One region of the Vogesella perlucida genome, then DNA from elsewhere that is predicted to be linked to it. Evidence: riboswitches for the same ligand, from Rfam matches in the RefSeq annotation. Region 1 holds a riboswitch; the other holds the start of a gene.
The links. Region 1 has a riboswitch for glycine ahead of gcvT (glycine cleavage system aminomethyltransferase GcvT). Riboswitches for the same ligand answer to the same signal wherever they lie in the genome.
Positions count from the first base shown of each region.

Region 2: linked by a shared signal. The riboswitch ahead of glyA (serine hydroxymethyltransferase) and the one ahead of gcvT (glycine cleavage system aminomethyltransferase GcvT) in region 1 are both predicted to bind glycine.

Region 1 covers NZ_CEETRO010000001.1:353,175-361,110, forward strand. The annotation lists gene gcvP (aminomethyl-transferring glycine dehydrogenase) at 1-549, opposite strand, end outside; gene gcvH (glycine cleavage system protein GcvH) at 789-1,175, opposite strand; gene gcvT (glycine cleavage system aminomethyltransferase GcvT) at 1,251-2,336, opposite strand; glycine riboswitch at 2,369-2,465, opposite strand; glycine riboswitch at 2,473-2,573, opposite strand; gene ACZ9XP_RS01695 (hypothetical protein) at 2,935-3,222, shown strand; gene ACZ9XP_RS01700 (amino acid permease) at 3,304-4,626, opposite strand; gene gluQRS (tRNA glutamyl-Q(34) synthetase GluQRS) at 4,866-5,774, opposite strand; gene fdxA (ferredoxin FdxA) at 5,836-6,159, shown strand; gene cheD (chemoreceptor glutamine deamidase CheD) at 6,212-6,814, opposite strand; gene ACZ9XP_RS01720 (protein-glutamate methylesterase/protein-glutamine glutaminase) at 6,814-7,887, opposite strand; gene ACZ9XP_RS01725 (CheR family methyltransferase) at 7,884-7,936, opposite strand, start outside.
Region 2 covers NZ_CEETRO010000002.1:407,768-415,703, forward strand. The annotation lists gene ACZ9XP_RS04290 (NAD(P)/FAD-dependent oxidoreductase) at 1-447, shown strand, start outside; gene ACZ9XP_RS04295 (L-serine ammonia-lyase) at 536-1,936, opposite strand; gene glyA (serine hydroxymethyltransferase) at 2,101-3,357, opposite strand; glycine riboswitch at 3,506-3,596, opposite strand; glycine riboswitch at 3,598-3,685, opposite strand; gene ACZ9XP_RS04305 (nuclear transport factor 2 family protein) at 3,856-4,305, opposite strand; gene ACZ9XP_RS04310 (NAD(P)H-binding protein) at 4,302-4,949, opposite strand; gene ACZ9XP_RS04315 (LysR family transcriptional regulator) at 5,054-5,935, shown strand; gene ACZ9XP_RS04320 (methyl-accepting chemotaxis protein) at 6,280-7,936, shown strand, end outside.

The DNA of each region.
Region 1 (7,936 bases):
TACGTCCAGGGTTTGTGGCAGTACGCGGCTATCCACAAAGAAACGGTCGCCTTTTACCTTGGAGGCACGGCGCGCCAGCGCCATGCCTTCGGCGGCAGCGGTAGCTTCGTCCAGCAGCGAGGCGTTGGCGATGTCCAGGCCGGTGAGGTCGATCACCATTTGCTGGAAGTTCAGCAGCGCTTCCAGGCGGCCCTGGGCGATTTCGGCTTGGTACGGGGTGTAGGCGGTGTACCAACCTGGGTTTTCCAGCACGTTACGCAGGATCACGCCGGGGGTAATCACCGGGTAGTAACCCATACCGATAAACGATTTGTTGATGACGTTCTTGCTGGCCACGGCTTTCAGGTCGGCCAGCGCGTCTACTTCGCGCTGTGCTGCGGGCAGGTCCAGCGCACGGTTGAAGCGGATACCGGCCGGCACGGTTTGTGCCACCAGATCTTCCAGCGAGCTGGCGCCGATTTCGGCCAGCATCTGTTGCTGTTCGGCATCGCACGGGCCGATGTGGCGGGCGATGAATTCTTGATGATTGAAGAGTTGCGAGAGAGACATGTCTGCGATTCCGTCTTATCGATTAGCCACGAAAACACACGAAAAAACACGAAAGAAAACCCGCTAGGGCAACAGCTAAAACCTGTTGCGGCGTCACCCCAAGCCGGGCATGAGCCAAAGGTGTAGCCGCCTGGTTGTGGCAATCGCTTCGAGCGCCGCCAGGCATTTCCGTGTCCTTGCGTGTGTTTCCGTGGCTAATAAAAAATGCCCCGCCATCTTGCGATGGCAGGGCCGTTTTATCAGGCGCCGATTTCGGCTGCGTAGGCAGCGGCGTCCAGCAGGCCATCCAGATCAGCGGCGTTGGCCGGCTTGATCTTGAAGAACCAGCCTGCGGCGTATGGCTCACTGTTGGCCAGCTCCGGGTTGGCTTCCAGCTCGGCGTTCACTTCCAGGATTTCGCCGGCGATCGGGGCGTATACGTCGGAAGCGGCTTTTACCGATTCCACCACGCCGGCTTGCTCTTCGGCAGCCAGGTTGGCGCCGACGGCAGGCAGCTCGACAAACACGATGTCACCCAGCAGCTCTTGCGCGTGCTCGGTAATACCCACGGTTACGGAGCCGTCGGCTTCCAGGCGCAGCCATTCGTGGCTGGATACGTATTTCAGTTCGGCAGGAATGTTGCTCATCGTTTCTCTCCAGAAAAATGTGTCGTGATGGTGTAGCGGGACAGGCTCTTGCTCGCCCCGTCGTTATACACCAGCTTATTCAAAAACTTTCTTGCCGTTACGCACGAACGGCATTTTCACCACACGCACGTCGGTCAGCGTGCCGCGCAGGTCTACCTGGGCGGTAGCCGCAGTGGCAGCCGGTACACGGGCGATGGCGATGGAATGCTTGAGGGTGGGCGAGAAGGTGCCGCTGGTGATGATGCCTTCGCCGATGCCTTCTACCACCACTTTCTGGCCTTCGCGCAGCACGCCGCGGCCTTCCAGCACCAGGCCGACCTGCTTCATGGCAACACCGGCTGCCTTCTGGGCTTCCAGCGCGCTACGGCCGATAAAGTCGCGGCCTTCGGTCATGGCGATGGTCCAGCCCATGCCGGCTTCCAGCGGGGAAACGCTGTCGTCCATATCGTGGCCGTACAGGTTCATGCCGGCCTCCAGGCGCAGCGTGTCGCGGGCGCCCAGACCGATAGGCGCTACGCCAGCGTCTTTCAGCTCGTTGAAAAAGGTAATGGCTTCGGTAGCGGGGATCATGATTTCCAGGCCATCTTCACCTGTGTAGCCGGTGCGGGCAAAGAACCACTCGCCGGATGGCAGACCCTGGAACACTTTCAGTGCACGGATGGCGTCGGCCAGTGCCGGTTTTACGCTGCAGACTTTGTCGATGGCGGTGGGGCCTTGCACGGCCAGCATGGCCAGGTCGCGGCGTACTTGCAGGGTCACGTCGAAACCGGCGGATTGTTTTTCCATCCAGGCCAGGTCTTTTTCTGTGGTGCCAGCGTTAACGACCATGCGATAACCAAAAGCGGTGAGGTATACGATCAGATCGTCTACCACACCGCCTTGTTCGTTCAGCATGCCGGAGTACAGTGCCTTGCCCTCGAAACCCAGCTTGGCTACGTCGTTGGCAATCAGCTTTTGCAGCCAGGCCTTGGCGTCGCTACCGGTGATGTCCACCACGGTCATGTGGGATACATCGAACATGCCGGCGTCGCTGCGCACGATCTCGTGCTCTTTCAGCTGGGAGCCGTAATGAATAGGCATTTCCCAGCCAGCGAAATCAACCATTTTCGCGCCGGAAGCCACGTGGGCATCAAATAGGGGGGTACGTTTCGGGGCCGTCATTGCAAGTCCTTAGGAGTGAGATTATCCCTGCCTCACACCCCTCTGTCCCTGCACCTGAGATTTTCCGGCATTGCGCCGTTAGCCCCTTCGGTGGGCGCATCCTGTGCGCCACTCTCCAGATTCTGCGGGGAAAACCCCGATTCTTGCAGTCCTTTTGCCTGAGCGATTGCGGGTGCACTTGCGCCTTCGGCGGCGGTTTTGCCCGGTGGGCAAACCGCTCTCTCCTGCGGAATGCGCGCATTATCGTTGCCACAGCGTAGCTTGGCAAGCTGGATTTGGCGGCACTGTGGCACCCAGCGGCCTGGCAACACGACGGGCAGATGACAAGACAAAAACAGCCATGTCACCCGGCTTGAGCCATCACTATCGCCACGGGCAGTCATGCGACACCTTGCTGCGCGCAGGCCTGGGTTACTGACACAAACCGGACACACCCAGGACAAGCGCTGCGTACATGATGCAAGAAGCATGGTATGCAAGCTACTGTTTGGTAAGCCTACCCTGCAAGACCACGGCTACCCAGACCAAGGCGCCAGCACGCATATACCGGGGCCCAGCCGTGGCTGCCTTAGCGTACAAGTACAGAGGGAGCAGCGACATGCAGCCATCAATTGATGACATTCTGGCCAGCCTGGAAAATTGCGGTGAACACGCTGCGCAACGGTGCGACGGGGACAGGCAGCTTTATACAGCCGCGCTACATGGCATGCTGCACCAGGCCACCATGCATCTGCCGCCATTGGAAAAACTACTGGTGATCCATGCCGCCATCACCCTGTTTGGGCCCGATGCCAACATCAACGATGACACGACTGATGACAAAACGGGTGATCGTGATCTACTCGGCGATGAGCAAACACTGATACCGCTTCATCTGGGCGCATAGCGCAAAAGCAACAAGGGCCGGCGTGCCATGCACACCGGCCCTTGCATCATGTTGGCCGCAGGCTACCCTGCCCCACCGAGCTTAGCCTTTCACCAGGCGCTCGCGCAGCTGCCACAGGTACACAGGCAGGCCGGCCAGCAGCAGCAGGATGCCCCACATGACCACTTCGGCACCGGAGCCGTAAATGGTCCACATGGCAAAGATAAAGCCGCCAAACGAGAACGCCAGCGGCGCGTACCAATCGCGGCGGCTGAACTGCTGGTGGCGCTTCAGCATCACCGCCAGCAGCGCCATGGCGCAGAAGGCATACGGCAGCAACGTGGTGGCCGTGGCCAGCAGGATGACAAACTCGAAAATCTGCACGCCACTGTCGCCACCAGCGTACTTGCTGGCCAGCAAAATGGTCACCAGCACGGTAGACAGCACCAGGCCGACGATGGGCACACCGGCTTGGTTTTCACGCACGAAGAAGCGCGGAAACAGCTTATCGCGGGCGGCAGCGGCCGGAATATGCCCCTGCATCAGGCACCAGCCATTGAGTGCGCCAAAGCAGGACACCACGGCACCCAGGCCTACCGCGTAGTAGGCCCAGTTACCCCACAGCTGGCGGGCTGCATCGGCAAACGGTGCGCTGGATGCGGCCAACTGGCTGGCGGGCATCAGGCCCTGCAGTGCAATGGTGCTCAGAATGTACAGGCCGGCGGCAATCAGCGTGCCCAGCACGGTGGCACGCGGGATGGTGCGCTCGGGCTGGTCCACATCCCCAGCCGGTACCGAGGCCGACTCCAGCCCCAGAAACGCCCACAGCGTCAGCGCCATGGTCGCGGGGATGGCTTCGCCCAGCGGCTTGTGCTGCGGGTTGAACTGTACAAAGTCGGGGTTCAGATACAGCAGGCCGGCGATGGTCACGCCCCCCAGCGGCAGCAGCTTGATCAGCGTGGTCACAATCGCTACACGGCCGGAGCTTTGCGGGCCGCGGCTGTTGATCCACGTTACCAGCCAGATCAGGCCGATGGCGGTGGCACCGGCGGCCAGGTTACTCTGGTTCAGCACCGGGAAAAACACCCCCAGATAGCTGACACCGGCCACGGTCAGCGCCGCATTACCGGCCCACAGGGCAATCCAGTAGCCCCAGGCAATCAGGAAACCGGCAAAGTCGCCAAAGCCTTCGTGAATATACGCATACGGGCCACCGGCTTTATGCGGCAGCAGGGTAGCCAGCTTGGCAAACACCAGCGCCAGGCAGATGGCGCCCAGCGAGGTGATGGTCCAGCCGATCAGCGACGAGCCGCCGTATTGCGCCAGCGAGGCCGGCAGCAAAAACACGCCGGAGCCGATCATATTGCCCACCACCAGGGCGGTACACATCCAGAAGCCGAGCTTGCCCGGTGCGGCCTTAGTCATGGCAGCCTCCCTGGCAGGCGGGGTAAACGGGGGGAACAGCTGCGTGCGGCCAGGCCGCACGGGGAATGAGGTATTGCATGGAAAGTCCTGATTGTTCTTGGGTTTTGCTGGTGTCCACAGGCCCGCCCCTGTCTCGGGGCGTGGCCATGCCGCACAGGCGGGCTGCACGGCATCACAAAACAAACAGGGCCTCGACGAGGAGGCCCTGCTGCTGTGCACAAAATTATAGCGTTTTTTGGCTATGCCAGGACGATAGGCCCGGCCGGCACACTCGCCAGCTGCCAGTTTTGTCGCGCCCACTGCCATATCTCGTCGCGTGTCTGTACGTGGGGCGGCACCGGGTGCCCTAGCCGCGCCAGTGCATCGCGCAGCTGCTGCGCCACGTTGGCCGCATCAATCGCCGGGGCCAGCGTCTGCTTGGATAGCTTCTCACCCGCCGCATTCACCATCACCGGCAGGTGGCAATGCGTGACCGCCGCACCACCCAGACACTGGCGCAGCCATAGCTGGCGCGGGGTAGACACCAGCAGGTCGGCACCGCGGACAATGTCGGTCATCCCCTGAGCGATGTCATCCACTACCACCGCCAGCTGGTAGGCCCAGAAGCCATCCGCCCGCAGCAGCACCACATCGCCGATATCGCGCTGCAGCTGCTGGCCATAATGCCCCTGTAGCCGGTCGGTAAACGCCAGCTCTTCGTCGGGTACGCGCAGGCGCCAGGCGCGTGCCTGCCGCCCGGCAGCCACGCCGTGGCGGCAGGTGCCGGGGTAGACCGTGCCATCCACGCCACGCTGGCCCTGCTCGGTAATTTCCTTGCGCGTGCAGGCGCAGCCGTAGGCGTGGCCGGCATCAATCAATTGATCCAGTGCCGCACGGTACAAATCGTAACGGTCGTGCTGCCAGGCCAGCTCGCCCTGCCATTCAAAACCAAATGCTTCCAGCGTGTGCAAAATGGCGCTGGCGGCACCGGGCATTTCCCGTGGCGGGTCCAAGTCTTCCATGCGCAGCCACCACTGGCCGCCATGGCGCCAGGCTTCCAGATAGCTGCCCACCGCCGTGGTCAGCGAGCCGGCATGCAAGAGGCCGGTGGGGCTGGGAGCGAAACGGCCACGGTAAACGGGGGCAATAGACAAAGTAGAGGCAGACATGGCGGGCAAACAGGGCAACAATGACTAGATGGGCGCTATGCCCGGCTAGCAGGAGATGATCGTGACGCACGTTGTAACCGAAGCCTGTATCAAATGCAAATACACCGACTGTGTCACCGTGTGCCCGGTGGACTGCTTTCACGAGGGGCCGAACTTTCTGGCAATCGACCCGGACGAGTGCATCGATTGCACGCTGTGCATTGCCGAGTGCCCGATCGATGCCATCACCACCGATACCGACCTGCCCGCCGGCCAGGCGCACATGCTGGCGCTGAATGCCGAGCTGGCGGCGCAGTGGCCGGTGATCACCACGCAGCAGCCCCCGCTGGCTGACCACGAACACTGGGCTACACAAACGGGCAAGCTGCCGCTACTGGAACGCTAGACGCAAAAAAGGTTGGCCGCGGCCAACCTTTTGCTTGTACTGCAGCACAGGGCTAGATGAACAGGTCGATATCGCCACCGTGCTTTTGCTCGGTATCGCGGTCGATACGGCGGCGGTAGCTTTCTTCTTCCTGCACCAGGGTTTGCTGCGGGTTGATCTTTTTCACCATCACCTTGCCGGTATCGGTAAAAAAGTAGATCTTGCGCGCGATATCCAGCCCCAGGTCTTCGGCCACGATGGGAATGTTTTCCTGCGCCAGAAAAGCGCGCACGAAACCGGCATTGCGCTGACCGATATTCACCGTGGTCATACCGGCAATCACGTTGCCGCCACCAAACACCTTGGCCTCTAGTGTGCTGCGGTTGGCGCCCAGCTTGAGCATGTCGTTGATCAACAGCTCCATAGCGTGGGTGCCAAAGCGCGCCGGCATCAGGCGGTCGCTATTACTGCTGCCCTGGTCTGGCAGCATGAAATGGTTCATGCCGGCGATACCGGTTTTGCGGTCGCGCAGGCAGGCCGACACACAGGAGCCCAACACGGTAACCAGCAGCAGCCCGTCGCCGGAGGCTTCGTATTCGCCAGGCAGTAGCTTGGCCGCCGCGCGGTTGAAACTTTTATCGAAATATCGATGATGTGCGGTACCGGCAGTCGTCATCAGGCCTCCCGCATGGTTTTGCCAGCCAGGTAGGCCAGTACGCGTTCCGCCACTTTATCCAGCGGGGCGACCTCGTGTACCGCGCCGACTTCAAACGCAGCACGTGGCATGCCATACACCACGCAAGACGCCTGATCCTGGCCAATATTGAACGCACCGGCTTCGCGCATGCGCAACATGCCTGCCGCGCCATCGCGCCCCATACCCGTCAGAATTACGCCGACAGCACGCTTGCCCAGCAGGTTGGCCGCAGAGTCAAACAGCACGTCTACCGACGGGCGGTGGCGGTTTACCGGCTCACCCTGCCCCAGCTCGGTAACGAAACCACTGGCCACCTTGCGCAGGCTAAGGTGGGAATGCCCTGGCGCGATATACACATGGCCGGGCAGTATCGGCTGGCCGTCGGTGGCCTCGCACACCGACATGGCACAGCTTTGATCCAGGCGGCGCGCAAACGACAGGGTGAAATTTTCCGGCATGTGCTGCACGACCAACACCGGCGGGGTATCGGCCGGTAGCGCCGACAAGAACTCGCGCAGGGCTTCGGTACCGCCGGTGGAGGCCCCCACCACAATGATGGCATCGCGGCGCAGGATAGCCGTTTGCGTGCGCGGCGCAGCCGGCTTGCTATCCCGCTGGATAAACCGCGGCGGCAAGCGCACATGCGCCCCAGCAGCCATACGGATTTTTTCGCAGATTTTCTCGGCGTAATCCAGCATGCCGCGGCTGATGTCCAGCTGTGGTTTGGCAATACAGTCCACCGCGCCCAGCTCCAGCGCCCGCAAGGCGGTTTCCGAGCCACTGGCGGTGAGGGAGGAAATCATCAGTACAGGGGTTGGCCGCAGGCTCATCAGACGGCGCAGGAACTCCAGGCCGTCCATCTTGGGCATTTCCACGTCCAGGGTGATCACATCCGGGTTGGTTTCACGGATACGCTCGCGTGCGGCAACCGGATCGGGGGCAAACGCCACCACTTCCATATCGTGTTGCTCATTGATGATCTTGCCTAGCAGCTCGCGTATCAGCGCCGAATCATCAACCACTACCACGCGTATCTTGCGCTCCGTGCTCATGGTGTTTTTCCACTCGCCAGGCGGTAAGCCGTCTTGCCGCAGGGCGAAA
Region 2 (7,936 bases), on a different contig from region 1:
ATTCCGCTACAGGTAAAACGCGGCTACCACATGCACTATCACGCCAGCGGGCCGGGCCTGCAGCGTACGGTGGTGGACATGGAAAACAGCTTTCTGGTGGCGCCGATGGCGCGCGGCCTGCGCCTGGCTACCGGCGTGGAACTGGCGCGCCGCGATGCACCGCCCACGCCAAACCAGCTTGCGCAGGCCGAAGCGCTGGCGCAGGGCCTGTTTCCGCTGGGGGCACGGGTGGATGCCGAGCCGTGGGTAGGCTGCCGCCCGTGCCTGCCGGATATGCGCCCGGTGATCGGTGCCGCGCCGCGCCACCCTGGCCTGTGGTTCAGCTTTGGCCACAGCCACCTGGGGCTGACGCTGGGGCCGGTATCGGGGCGCCTGCTGGCCGAGATGATGCTGGGCGAGAAACCGTTTACCGACCCTGCGCCGTACTCGCCAGCGCGCTTTGTCTGATTGGGCTGCGTGGATCAAGTGACAAGGGCCTGTCCCGCCATGTGGCGGGACAGGCCCTTGTGCCATGTGTTGCGGCCAACCCTGGCGGTCAGCACTCCACAATATTCACCGGCACCTCGATCACATTGATCGCCAGGCCGCCGCGGGCGGTTTCCTTGTATTTGGTGCTCATGTCGCGGCCGGTGTCGCGCATGGTCTTGATCACGCGGTCCAGCGACACAAAGTGCTGGCCGTCGCCACGCAGCGCCATGCGGGCGGCGTTGATGGCCTTGATCGACGCCATGGCGTTGCGCTCGATGCACGGCACCTGCACCAGGCCGCCTACCGGGTCGCAGGTCAGGCCCAGGTTATGTTCCATGCCGATCTCGGCAGCGTTTTCCACTTGCTCCGGTGTGCCGCCCAGCACTTCGGCCAGGCCGCCCGCAGCCATGGAACAGGCCGAGCCTACCTCGCCCTGGCAGCCTACCTCGGCGCCCGAGATCGATGCATTCAGCTTGAACAGGATGCCGATGGCGCCAGCGGTCAGCAAAAAGCGCACAATGCCGTCGTCGTTGGCCGCCGGGATAAAACGGGCGTAGTAGTGCATCACCGCCGGGATGATGCCGGCCGCGCCGTTGGTGGGCGCGGTGACCACGCGGCCTCCGGCGGCGTTTTCTTCGTTTACCGCCAGCGCGTACAGGTTGACCCAGTCCATCACGGTGAGCGGGTCGCGCAGCGCGGCTTCCGGCGAGGCCAGCAGCTTCTGGTACATGTCGGCGGCGCGGCGTTTTACCTTCATGCCGCCAGGCAAAATGCCCTCGCGCTCGCAGCCGCGCTTCACGCAGCCTTGCATCACGCGCCAGATGTTGAGCAGGCCGGCGCGCACCTCGTCTTCGCTGCGCCATGCCAGCTCGTTTTCCAGCATGATCTGGCTGATCGATTTACCGTGGCGCTGGCACAGTGCCAGCAGCTCGGCACCGGTCTTGAACGGGTGTTTCAGCTCGGTGACGCCCGGCGGGGTGAAACCGGCGTCGATGGCCGCTTCATCTACCACAAAACCGCCGCCAACCGAGTAGTAGGCACGCTTGGACAGGCTGTCGCCGTTGGCCGCAAACGCCTCGAAGATCATGCCGTTGGGGTGGTAGGGCAGTGCCTTGCGTTTGTGCAGGATCAGGTGCTCGCCCTCGACGAAGGGCACCACGTGGCTGCCCAGCAGGCGGATGGTTTTGTCGGCGCGAATGGCTGCCAGCATGCCGTCTACCGCGTCGGTGTCCACCAGGTCGGGGTATTCGCCCTGCAGGCCCAGCAGCACGGCAGTGTCGGTGCCGTGGCCTTTGCCGGTGGCACCCAGCGAGCCGAACATCTCGGCCTTCACGCTGGCGGTGGCGGCGAGCAGGCCGTCTTTTTCCAGCCGCGCCACAAACTGGCGTGCGGCACGCATGGGGCCGACGGTGTGGGAGCTGGACGGGCCGATGCCGATCTTGAACAGGTCGAATACGCTGATAGCCATGCTGCTTCTCTTTTTATGGTGCGGGCGCGGGTGGCGCCTCGGGTGTTGTTTGTCTGGCCGTGTGGGCCGTGGTGTGTGGGTGCTGCCCGGGCAGCGGCGGCATTGTACTGAGCAATGCCGCCGCTGTGTGCACTACCGATGCTGCAGTGCAGCTGGCGCCTGCGTTAGCGGTAAACCGGGAAGGCCGCGCACAGCTCGGCCACCTGGCGGCGTACGCGGGCGGCGACCTCTGCATTATCGATATCGTTCAGGATATCGCAGACCCAGTGCGCTACCTGGCTCGCCTCGGCGACACCGAAACCACGGCTGGTGATGGCCGGGGTGCCGATGCGGATGCCGCTGGTCACAAACGGGCTTTGCGGGTCGTTCGGCACCGCGTTCTTGTTGACGGTAATGCAGGCTGCCCCCAGTGCCGCGTCGGCGGCCTTGCCGGTGATGCCTTTGTCGATCAGGCTCAGCAAGAACAGGTGGTCGTCGGTTTTGCCCGATACCACGGTATAGCCGCGCTGCTGAAACACCGCCACCATGGCGCGGGCATTATCCAGCACTTGCTGCTGGTAGGTTTTGAATTCGGGCTGCAGCGCTTCCAGAAACGCCACTGCCTTGGCGGCGATCACGTGCATCAGTGGGCCGCCCTGGATGCCGGGGAACACCAGCGACTGCAGCTTCTTCACCAGGGTTTCGTCCGGGTTGGCCGCCAGAATCAGGCCGCCGCGCGGGCCGCGCAGGGTTTTGTGCGTGGTGGTGGTGACCACGTGGGCGTGCGGCAGCGGGCTGGGGTAGAGCCCGGCGGCCACCAGGCCGGCGACGTGCGCCATGTCCACGAACAGCCAGGCGCCCACGCTGTCGGCAATCTGGCGCATGCGCGCCCAGTCCACCACCAGCGAGTAGGCAGAGAAACCGGCTACTAGCATCTTGGGTTGGTGTTCGATGGCCAGCCGTTGCACTTCGTCGTAATCAATCGCACCGGTGCCGGTGTCGATGCCGTACTGCACGGCTTTGTAGATCTTGCCGGAGAAATTGACGCCGGCGCCGTGGGTCAGGTGGCCGCCGTGGGCCAGGCTCATGCCCAGGATGGTGTCGCCCGGCTGCAGCAGCGCCATGTATACGGCGGCGTTGGCCTGGCTGCCGGAGTGTGGCTGCACGTTGGCATAGTGCGCACCAAACAGCTGGCAGGCGCGGTCGATGGCCAGCTGCTCTACCACGTCCACATGCTCGCAGCCGCCGTAATAGCGTTTGCCGGGGTAGCCTTCGGCGTACTTGTTGGTGAGCTGGGTGCCCTGGGCCTGCATCACGCGCGGGCTGGTGTAGTTTTCCGAGGCAATCAGCTCGATGTGGTCTTGCTGGCGCCGGGTTTCGGCCTGGATGGCGGCCCACAGGGCGTCGTCGAAACCGGCAATCTGCATGTCTTGCGTAAACATATCTCTCTCCATGGCGTGTCTGGCTGCTGCTGCAGCCGTGTGCATGGCTCTTTGGCGGGGTGCCCAGGGTGCCGCGTGGCGGCATGGGCGGGCAGGGCATGGCTGGGACGCAGGCGATGGCACCCGCCCGGCCATGCCGGACGATGCCCCCTCTGTCCTTTTGCCTGAGATATTGCGGTGCGGGCGCACCGTGTGTCCTTCGGCGAGGCGGCGTTGCGGCCAACCTTCTCTCCAGAGTGCCGGACACACACAGTTCTTTTGCCTGAGAGTTTCTGGGGCGATTCCCCTTCGGCGCTGCCGCGTGGGCAGTCTCTCCTGTGTGTGCGGCGCGGTGCGGCGGGGCGGGCCCCTGCCGTGTCGCGCGTGGCTTGCAGAATCTAGAAGACCTGACGCGCTGGTGTCAATGCGTGGCGGGTATTTATCGATGTGCAAACGCAGCAAAACGCCGCCCCTTGCGCGGGGCAAGCAGGGCGGCGTGACGGGTGTTTTGCTGGCGGGCTAGAACATGCCGTTGCCGTTAGCATCCTGCGCGGGTACCGGCTGGATCACGTCCCAGTGCTCGGCAATCTTGCCATTGGCCACGCGAAAGATATCCACCACCGCCACACCGCGCTCGCCGGGTTTGTCCTGGCTGTGCACGTGCAGCATCACCAGGTCGCCATCGGCCAGCACACGCTTGATGCTGGCGCGGCTTTGCGGCGTATTGGCGCGAATCCAGCGCACGTAGTCTTGCAGCGGCGCTACACCGTTGGCGACTTCCGGGTTGTGCTGGATATAGCCGGGTGCCAGATACGTGGCTGCCTGTTCGGCATCCAGCTTGCTGAAGGCGGCGTCGTAAAAAGCCAGTACCAGGGCCTTGTTGGCGTCCTCGCGCGGGCCTGCCAGTGCAGGCAGGGTGCTAATAGCCAGGCCGGCAGCCAGCAGCGTTGCGGTCAGCCAATGTTTCATTTGGCGGCGGCTACGGTAAAGCGCTGGCGGTGGTGGCGGGCCTGTTCGGCTTCGTCCACGATGGCGACCGCCAGGTCTGCCACGCTGATGCCGGCCGGGGCGTCGCCGTCCATCAGCAGTTCGTTGGCGCCCAGCTGGTATTGGCCACTGCGCTCACCCGGGGCCAGCAGCGCGGGGGGCGATACGAATACCCAGTCCAGCACGCTTTCGTCTTGCAGGCGGTTCAGTGCCTGGCGGGCACCCTCGGCGCCTTCTTTGTAGTCGGCGGGGAAGTGCGGGGTATCGATCAGCTGCAGGCCCGGTGCCACGTACAGGCTGCCGGCACCGCCTACCTCGATAAAGCGTGCCACGCCGGCGGCCTTGGTGCCCGCCACGATGGCGTCGTGGCCTTGCAGGAACAGGCTACGGATATCGGCTTTGTCCCAGCCCGGGTTAAAGGCGCTGATCACCGCATCGTGGCCTGCTACGTCGCGGGCGATGGCGTCGGCATCGTAAGCGTTGCTGGCTTTCACGGTAAGGTTGGCCGCAGCGGTAATACGTTCCGGGCGGCTCACCAGTGCCGTGACCTGGTGGCCACGGGCGAGCAGTTCTTGCAGCAGGGCCTGGCCAACAAAACCGCTGGCGCCGATAAGTGCGATGTTCATGCTGTGTCCTTTCGGGTGGGGTAGGGAATGACTGCATGGTAGATCACGCGCTTTCGGATGATAATCCGCTTTGAAATACAATCATTGTTAAGCTGAGGTTGGTAATGGACGAGCTACGCAGCATGGCCGTATTTGCCGCTGTGATCGAACACGGCTCCATGAACGCTGCCGGGCGCACGCTGGGCATGACGGCATCGGCCGTGAGCCAGCACATCAAACGCCTGGAGCAACAGCATCAGGTAGCCCTGCTGCACCGTACCACCCGCAAACTCACGCTCACCGAGGCAGGTAGCGTGTTTTACCGCAGCTGTGCCGCCATGCTGGCCGCCGCCAACGAAGCTAGCGTGCAGATGGCCGCGCTGCGCGACGAGCCAGTGGGCGAGCTGCGCATTGCCGCACCCAGCGGCTTTGCCGGGGGCGTATTGGGGCAGGCGCTGGCCCCGCTGCTGGCGGCCAACCCTGGCCTGAGCCTGCGGCTGTTTTTTCAGGATGAAATGATCGACCTGGTGCAGCACCGTATCGACCTGGCATTGCGTGCCGGCAATCAGCCCGACTCCACGCTGGTGGCCCGGCATCTGGCCGACTGGCCTTTTGTGCTGGTGGCGTCCCCTTCATACCTGGCGGCGCGTGGCATGCCGCAGCTGCCGGGCCAGCTATACCAGCACGACTGGATAGGGCTGGAGCAAGAGCACGGGTTGTCGCCGCTGCGCTTACAGCGGGAGGGCGAGGTAGAGCTGCTGCGCCTGCGTAGCCGCATTGCCAGTAACAGCATGCTGTCGGCGCGGGCGTTTGCGCTAGGTGGCCTGGGCATTGCCATGCAGCCAGCACCCGAGGTGCGCGCCGAGCTGCAGGCCGGGGTGCTGCTGCAGGTGCTGCCAGACTGGCAGGCGCCGGTGTTGCCGGTGTACGCGGTGACGCCGCGCCGTGACGTGCTGCCGGCCAAGGTGCGGCACGCTATTGCTTTATTGCAACAATCCATGCCCTAGCGGTTGACTGTTTCTTGTGCAGTTATTGACATGTGCATTTAAAGAGCACGCAAAAAAACTTGTATGTACTGCAATATTTGGCTAACAAACAAAAGAGCGTGGTGAGGTTTAAATATATTGATGGCCAAAGCCCGCCCGTTAGCGCATATATTCTATAAAAAAGCTTACAAGTGAGATGGAAACAGTTTTTATCCGGCCAGGCTGGGCATGATTACGTGCCATTTCAACAGTATTTTGTATGCAAGTTGTTTTGTGCTGCTTGGGGAATCTGGCTGGCGTGCTTGGTAGTACCATCCCGCTGTCCGAAAAAACATATCAATAGACATTCAGGGGAAGCTCGAATCATGACATTACGCACGCGCTTGATGATCTTTGTCCTGCTGGTACTCACTACCTTATCGGTGGTGTTCTGTACCGTAGCGTACTTGAAAATGAGCTCGGCTCTGGAGCAGGAAATCCAGAACGAAATCAAGATGGCGGCTGACAACAAAGTGAGCTTTGTCAGCGAATGGGTGGATAGCCGCCAGAAGATCGTGGGGTCGGTGTTGCCACGTTTTGGCACTGGCGATCTCAAGCCCATGCTGGATCAAGCGCGTGACGCCGGTGGCTTCGACGATATGTATGTCGGCCAGCCGGACAAAACCATGACCCAGTTTACCGGCGCTGCCCCGGTGCCACCGGGCTACGACCCTACCGGTCGCCCATGGTATCTGGCTGCCAAAGATGCCGCCGGCCCCATCGCCTCGCCACCGTACATCGATGCTGCCACCAAACGCCCCATCATCACCTTTGCCCAGGCGCGCAAGGATGGTGGCCAGCTGGTAGCGGTAGCCGGTGGTGACGTGACCCTGGCACGCGTGGTGCAAGAAGTGACCGCCGCCAAGCTGCCCGGTGAAGGTTTTGCCTTCCTGGTGACCGCCGAAGGCGACGTGATTGCCCACCCGCAAAAAGATTCCGGCCTGAAGAAAATCGGCGAAGTGATGCCGGGTTTTGACCTGGGTGCACTGGCTAAAGACGGCCAGGTTCAGGAAGTATCCGTAGACGATGCCACCAGCCTGGTCGCCCTGTACCCGGTGCCGAAAACCAGCTGGCTGTTTGGTGTGGTGGTGCCGAAATCTGCCGCACTGGCCCCGGTAAAACAACTGCTGACCGTGATGGCAGGCCTGGCGGTAGCGGCGCTGCTGCTGGCCGGTATCCTGGCCTACGCTGGTGTCGCCAAAATGCTGGCACCACTGAATGTGCTGCATAAAGCCATGGCCGAGGTGGCCAGTGGCCAAGGTGACCTCACCAAAACCCTGCCGGTAGGCAACCGTGACGAAGTCGGCCAGATCGCCGAAGCGTTCAACCAGTTTGTGGCCAAGCTGCGCGAGATGTTCATCACCGTGCGTGAGGAGTCGGATGCACTGGCCCGCGATGCGGCCGACCTGAACCGCGTGGCCGAGCAGATCGCCCAGGACTCGCGCGTGCAGTCCAGTGAGCTGTCGGCTACCGCCGCCACCATTGAGGAAATCACGGTCAGCATCAACCACATTGCTGACCACGTGGGTGAAACCGAAGCGCTGGTATCGCGTTCGCGCAGCAACTCGGTGGAAAGCCACCGCGCCATGACCGAAGTGGAGCGCGAAGTGCAGTCCATCCTGCACGCGGTATCGTCACTGCATGGCGTGATGGGCAGCCTGTCTGGCCAGTCCGAGCAGATCAAGGGCATTGTCGGCGTGATTCGCGATATTGCCGACCAGACCAACCTGCTGGCGCTGAACGCCGCCATCGAAGCGGCTCGTGCTGGCGAAAGCGGCCGCGGCTTTGCCGTGGTAGCCGACGAGGTGCGCAAGCTGGCCGAACGTACTGCTACGGCCACCGTGCAGATTGCCGAGATGATCGACACCGTGATCCGCCGCACCGGCGAGGCCATTAGCCACGCCGATGTCACCAACGAAAAAGTGAGCTCCGGCGTGACCCTGTCGCGCGAGGCTGCCAGCAAGGTAGAGGAGATCAAACACA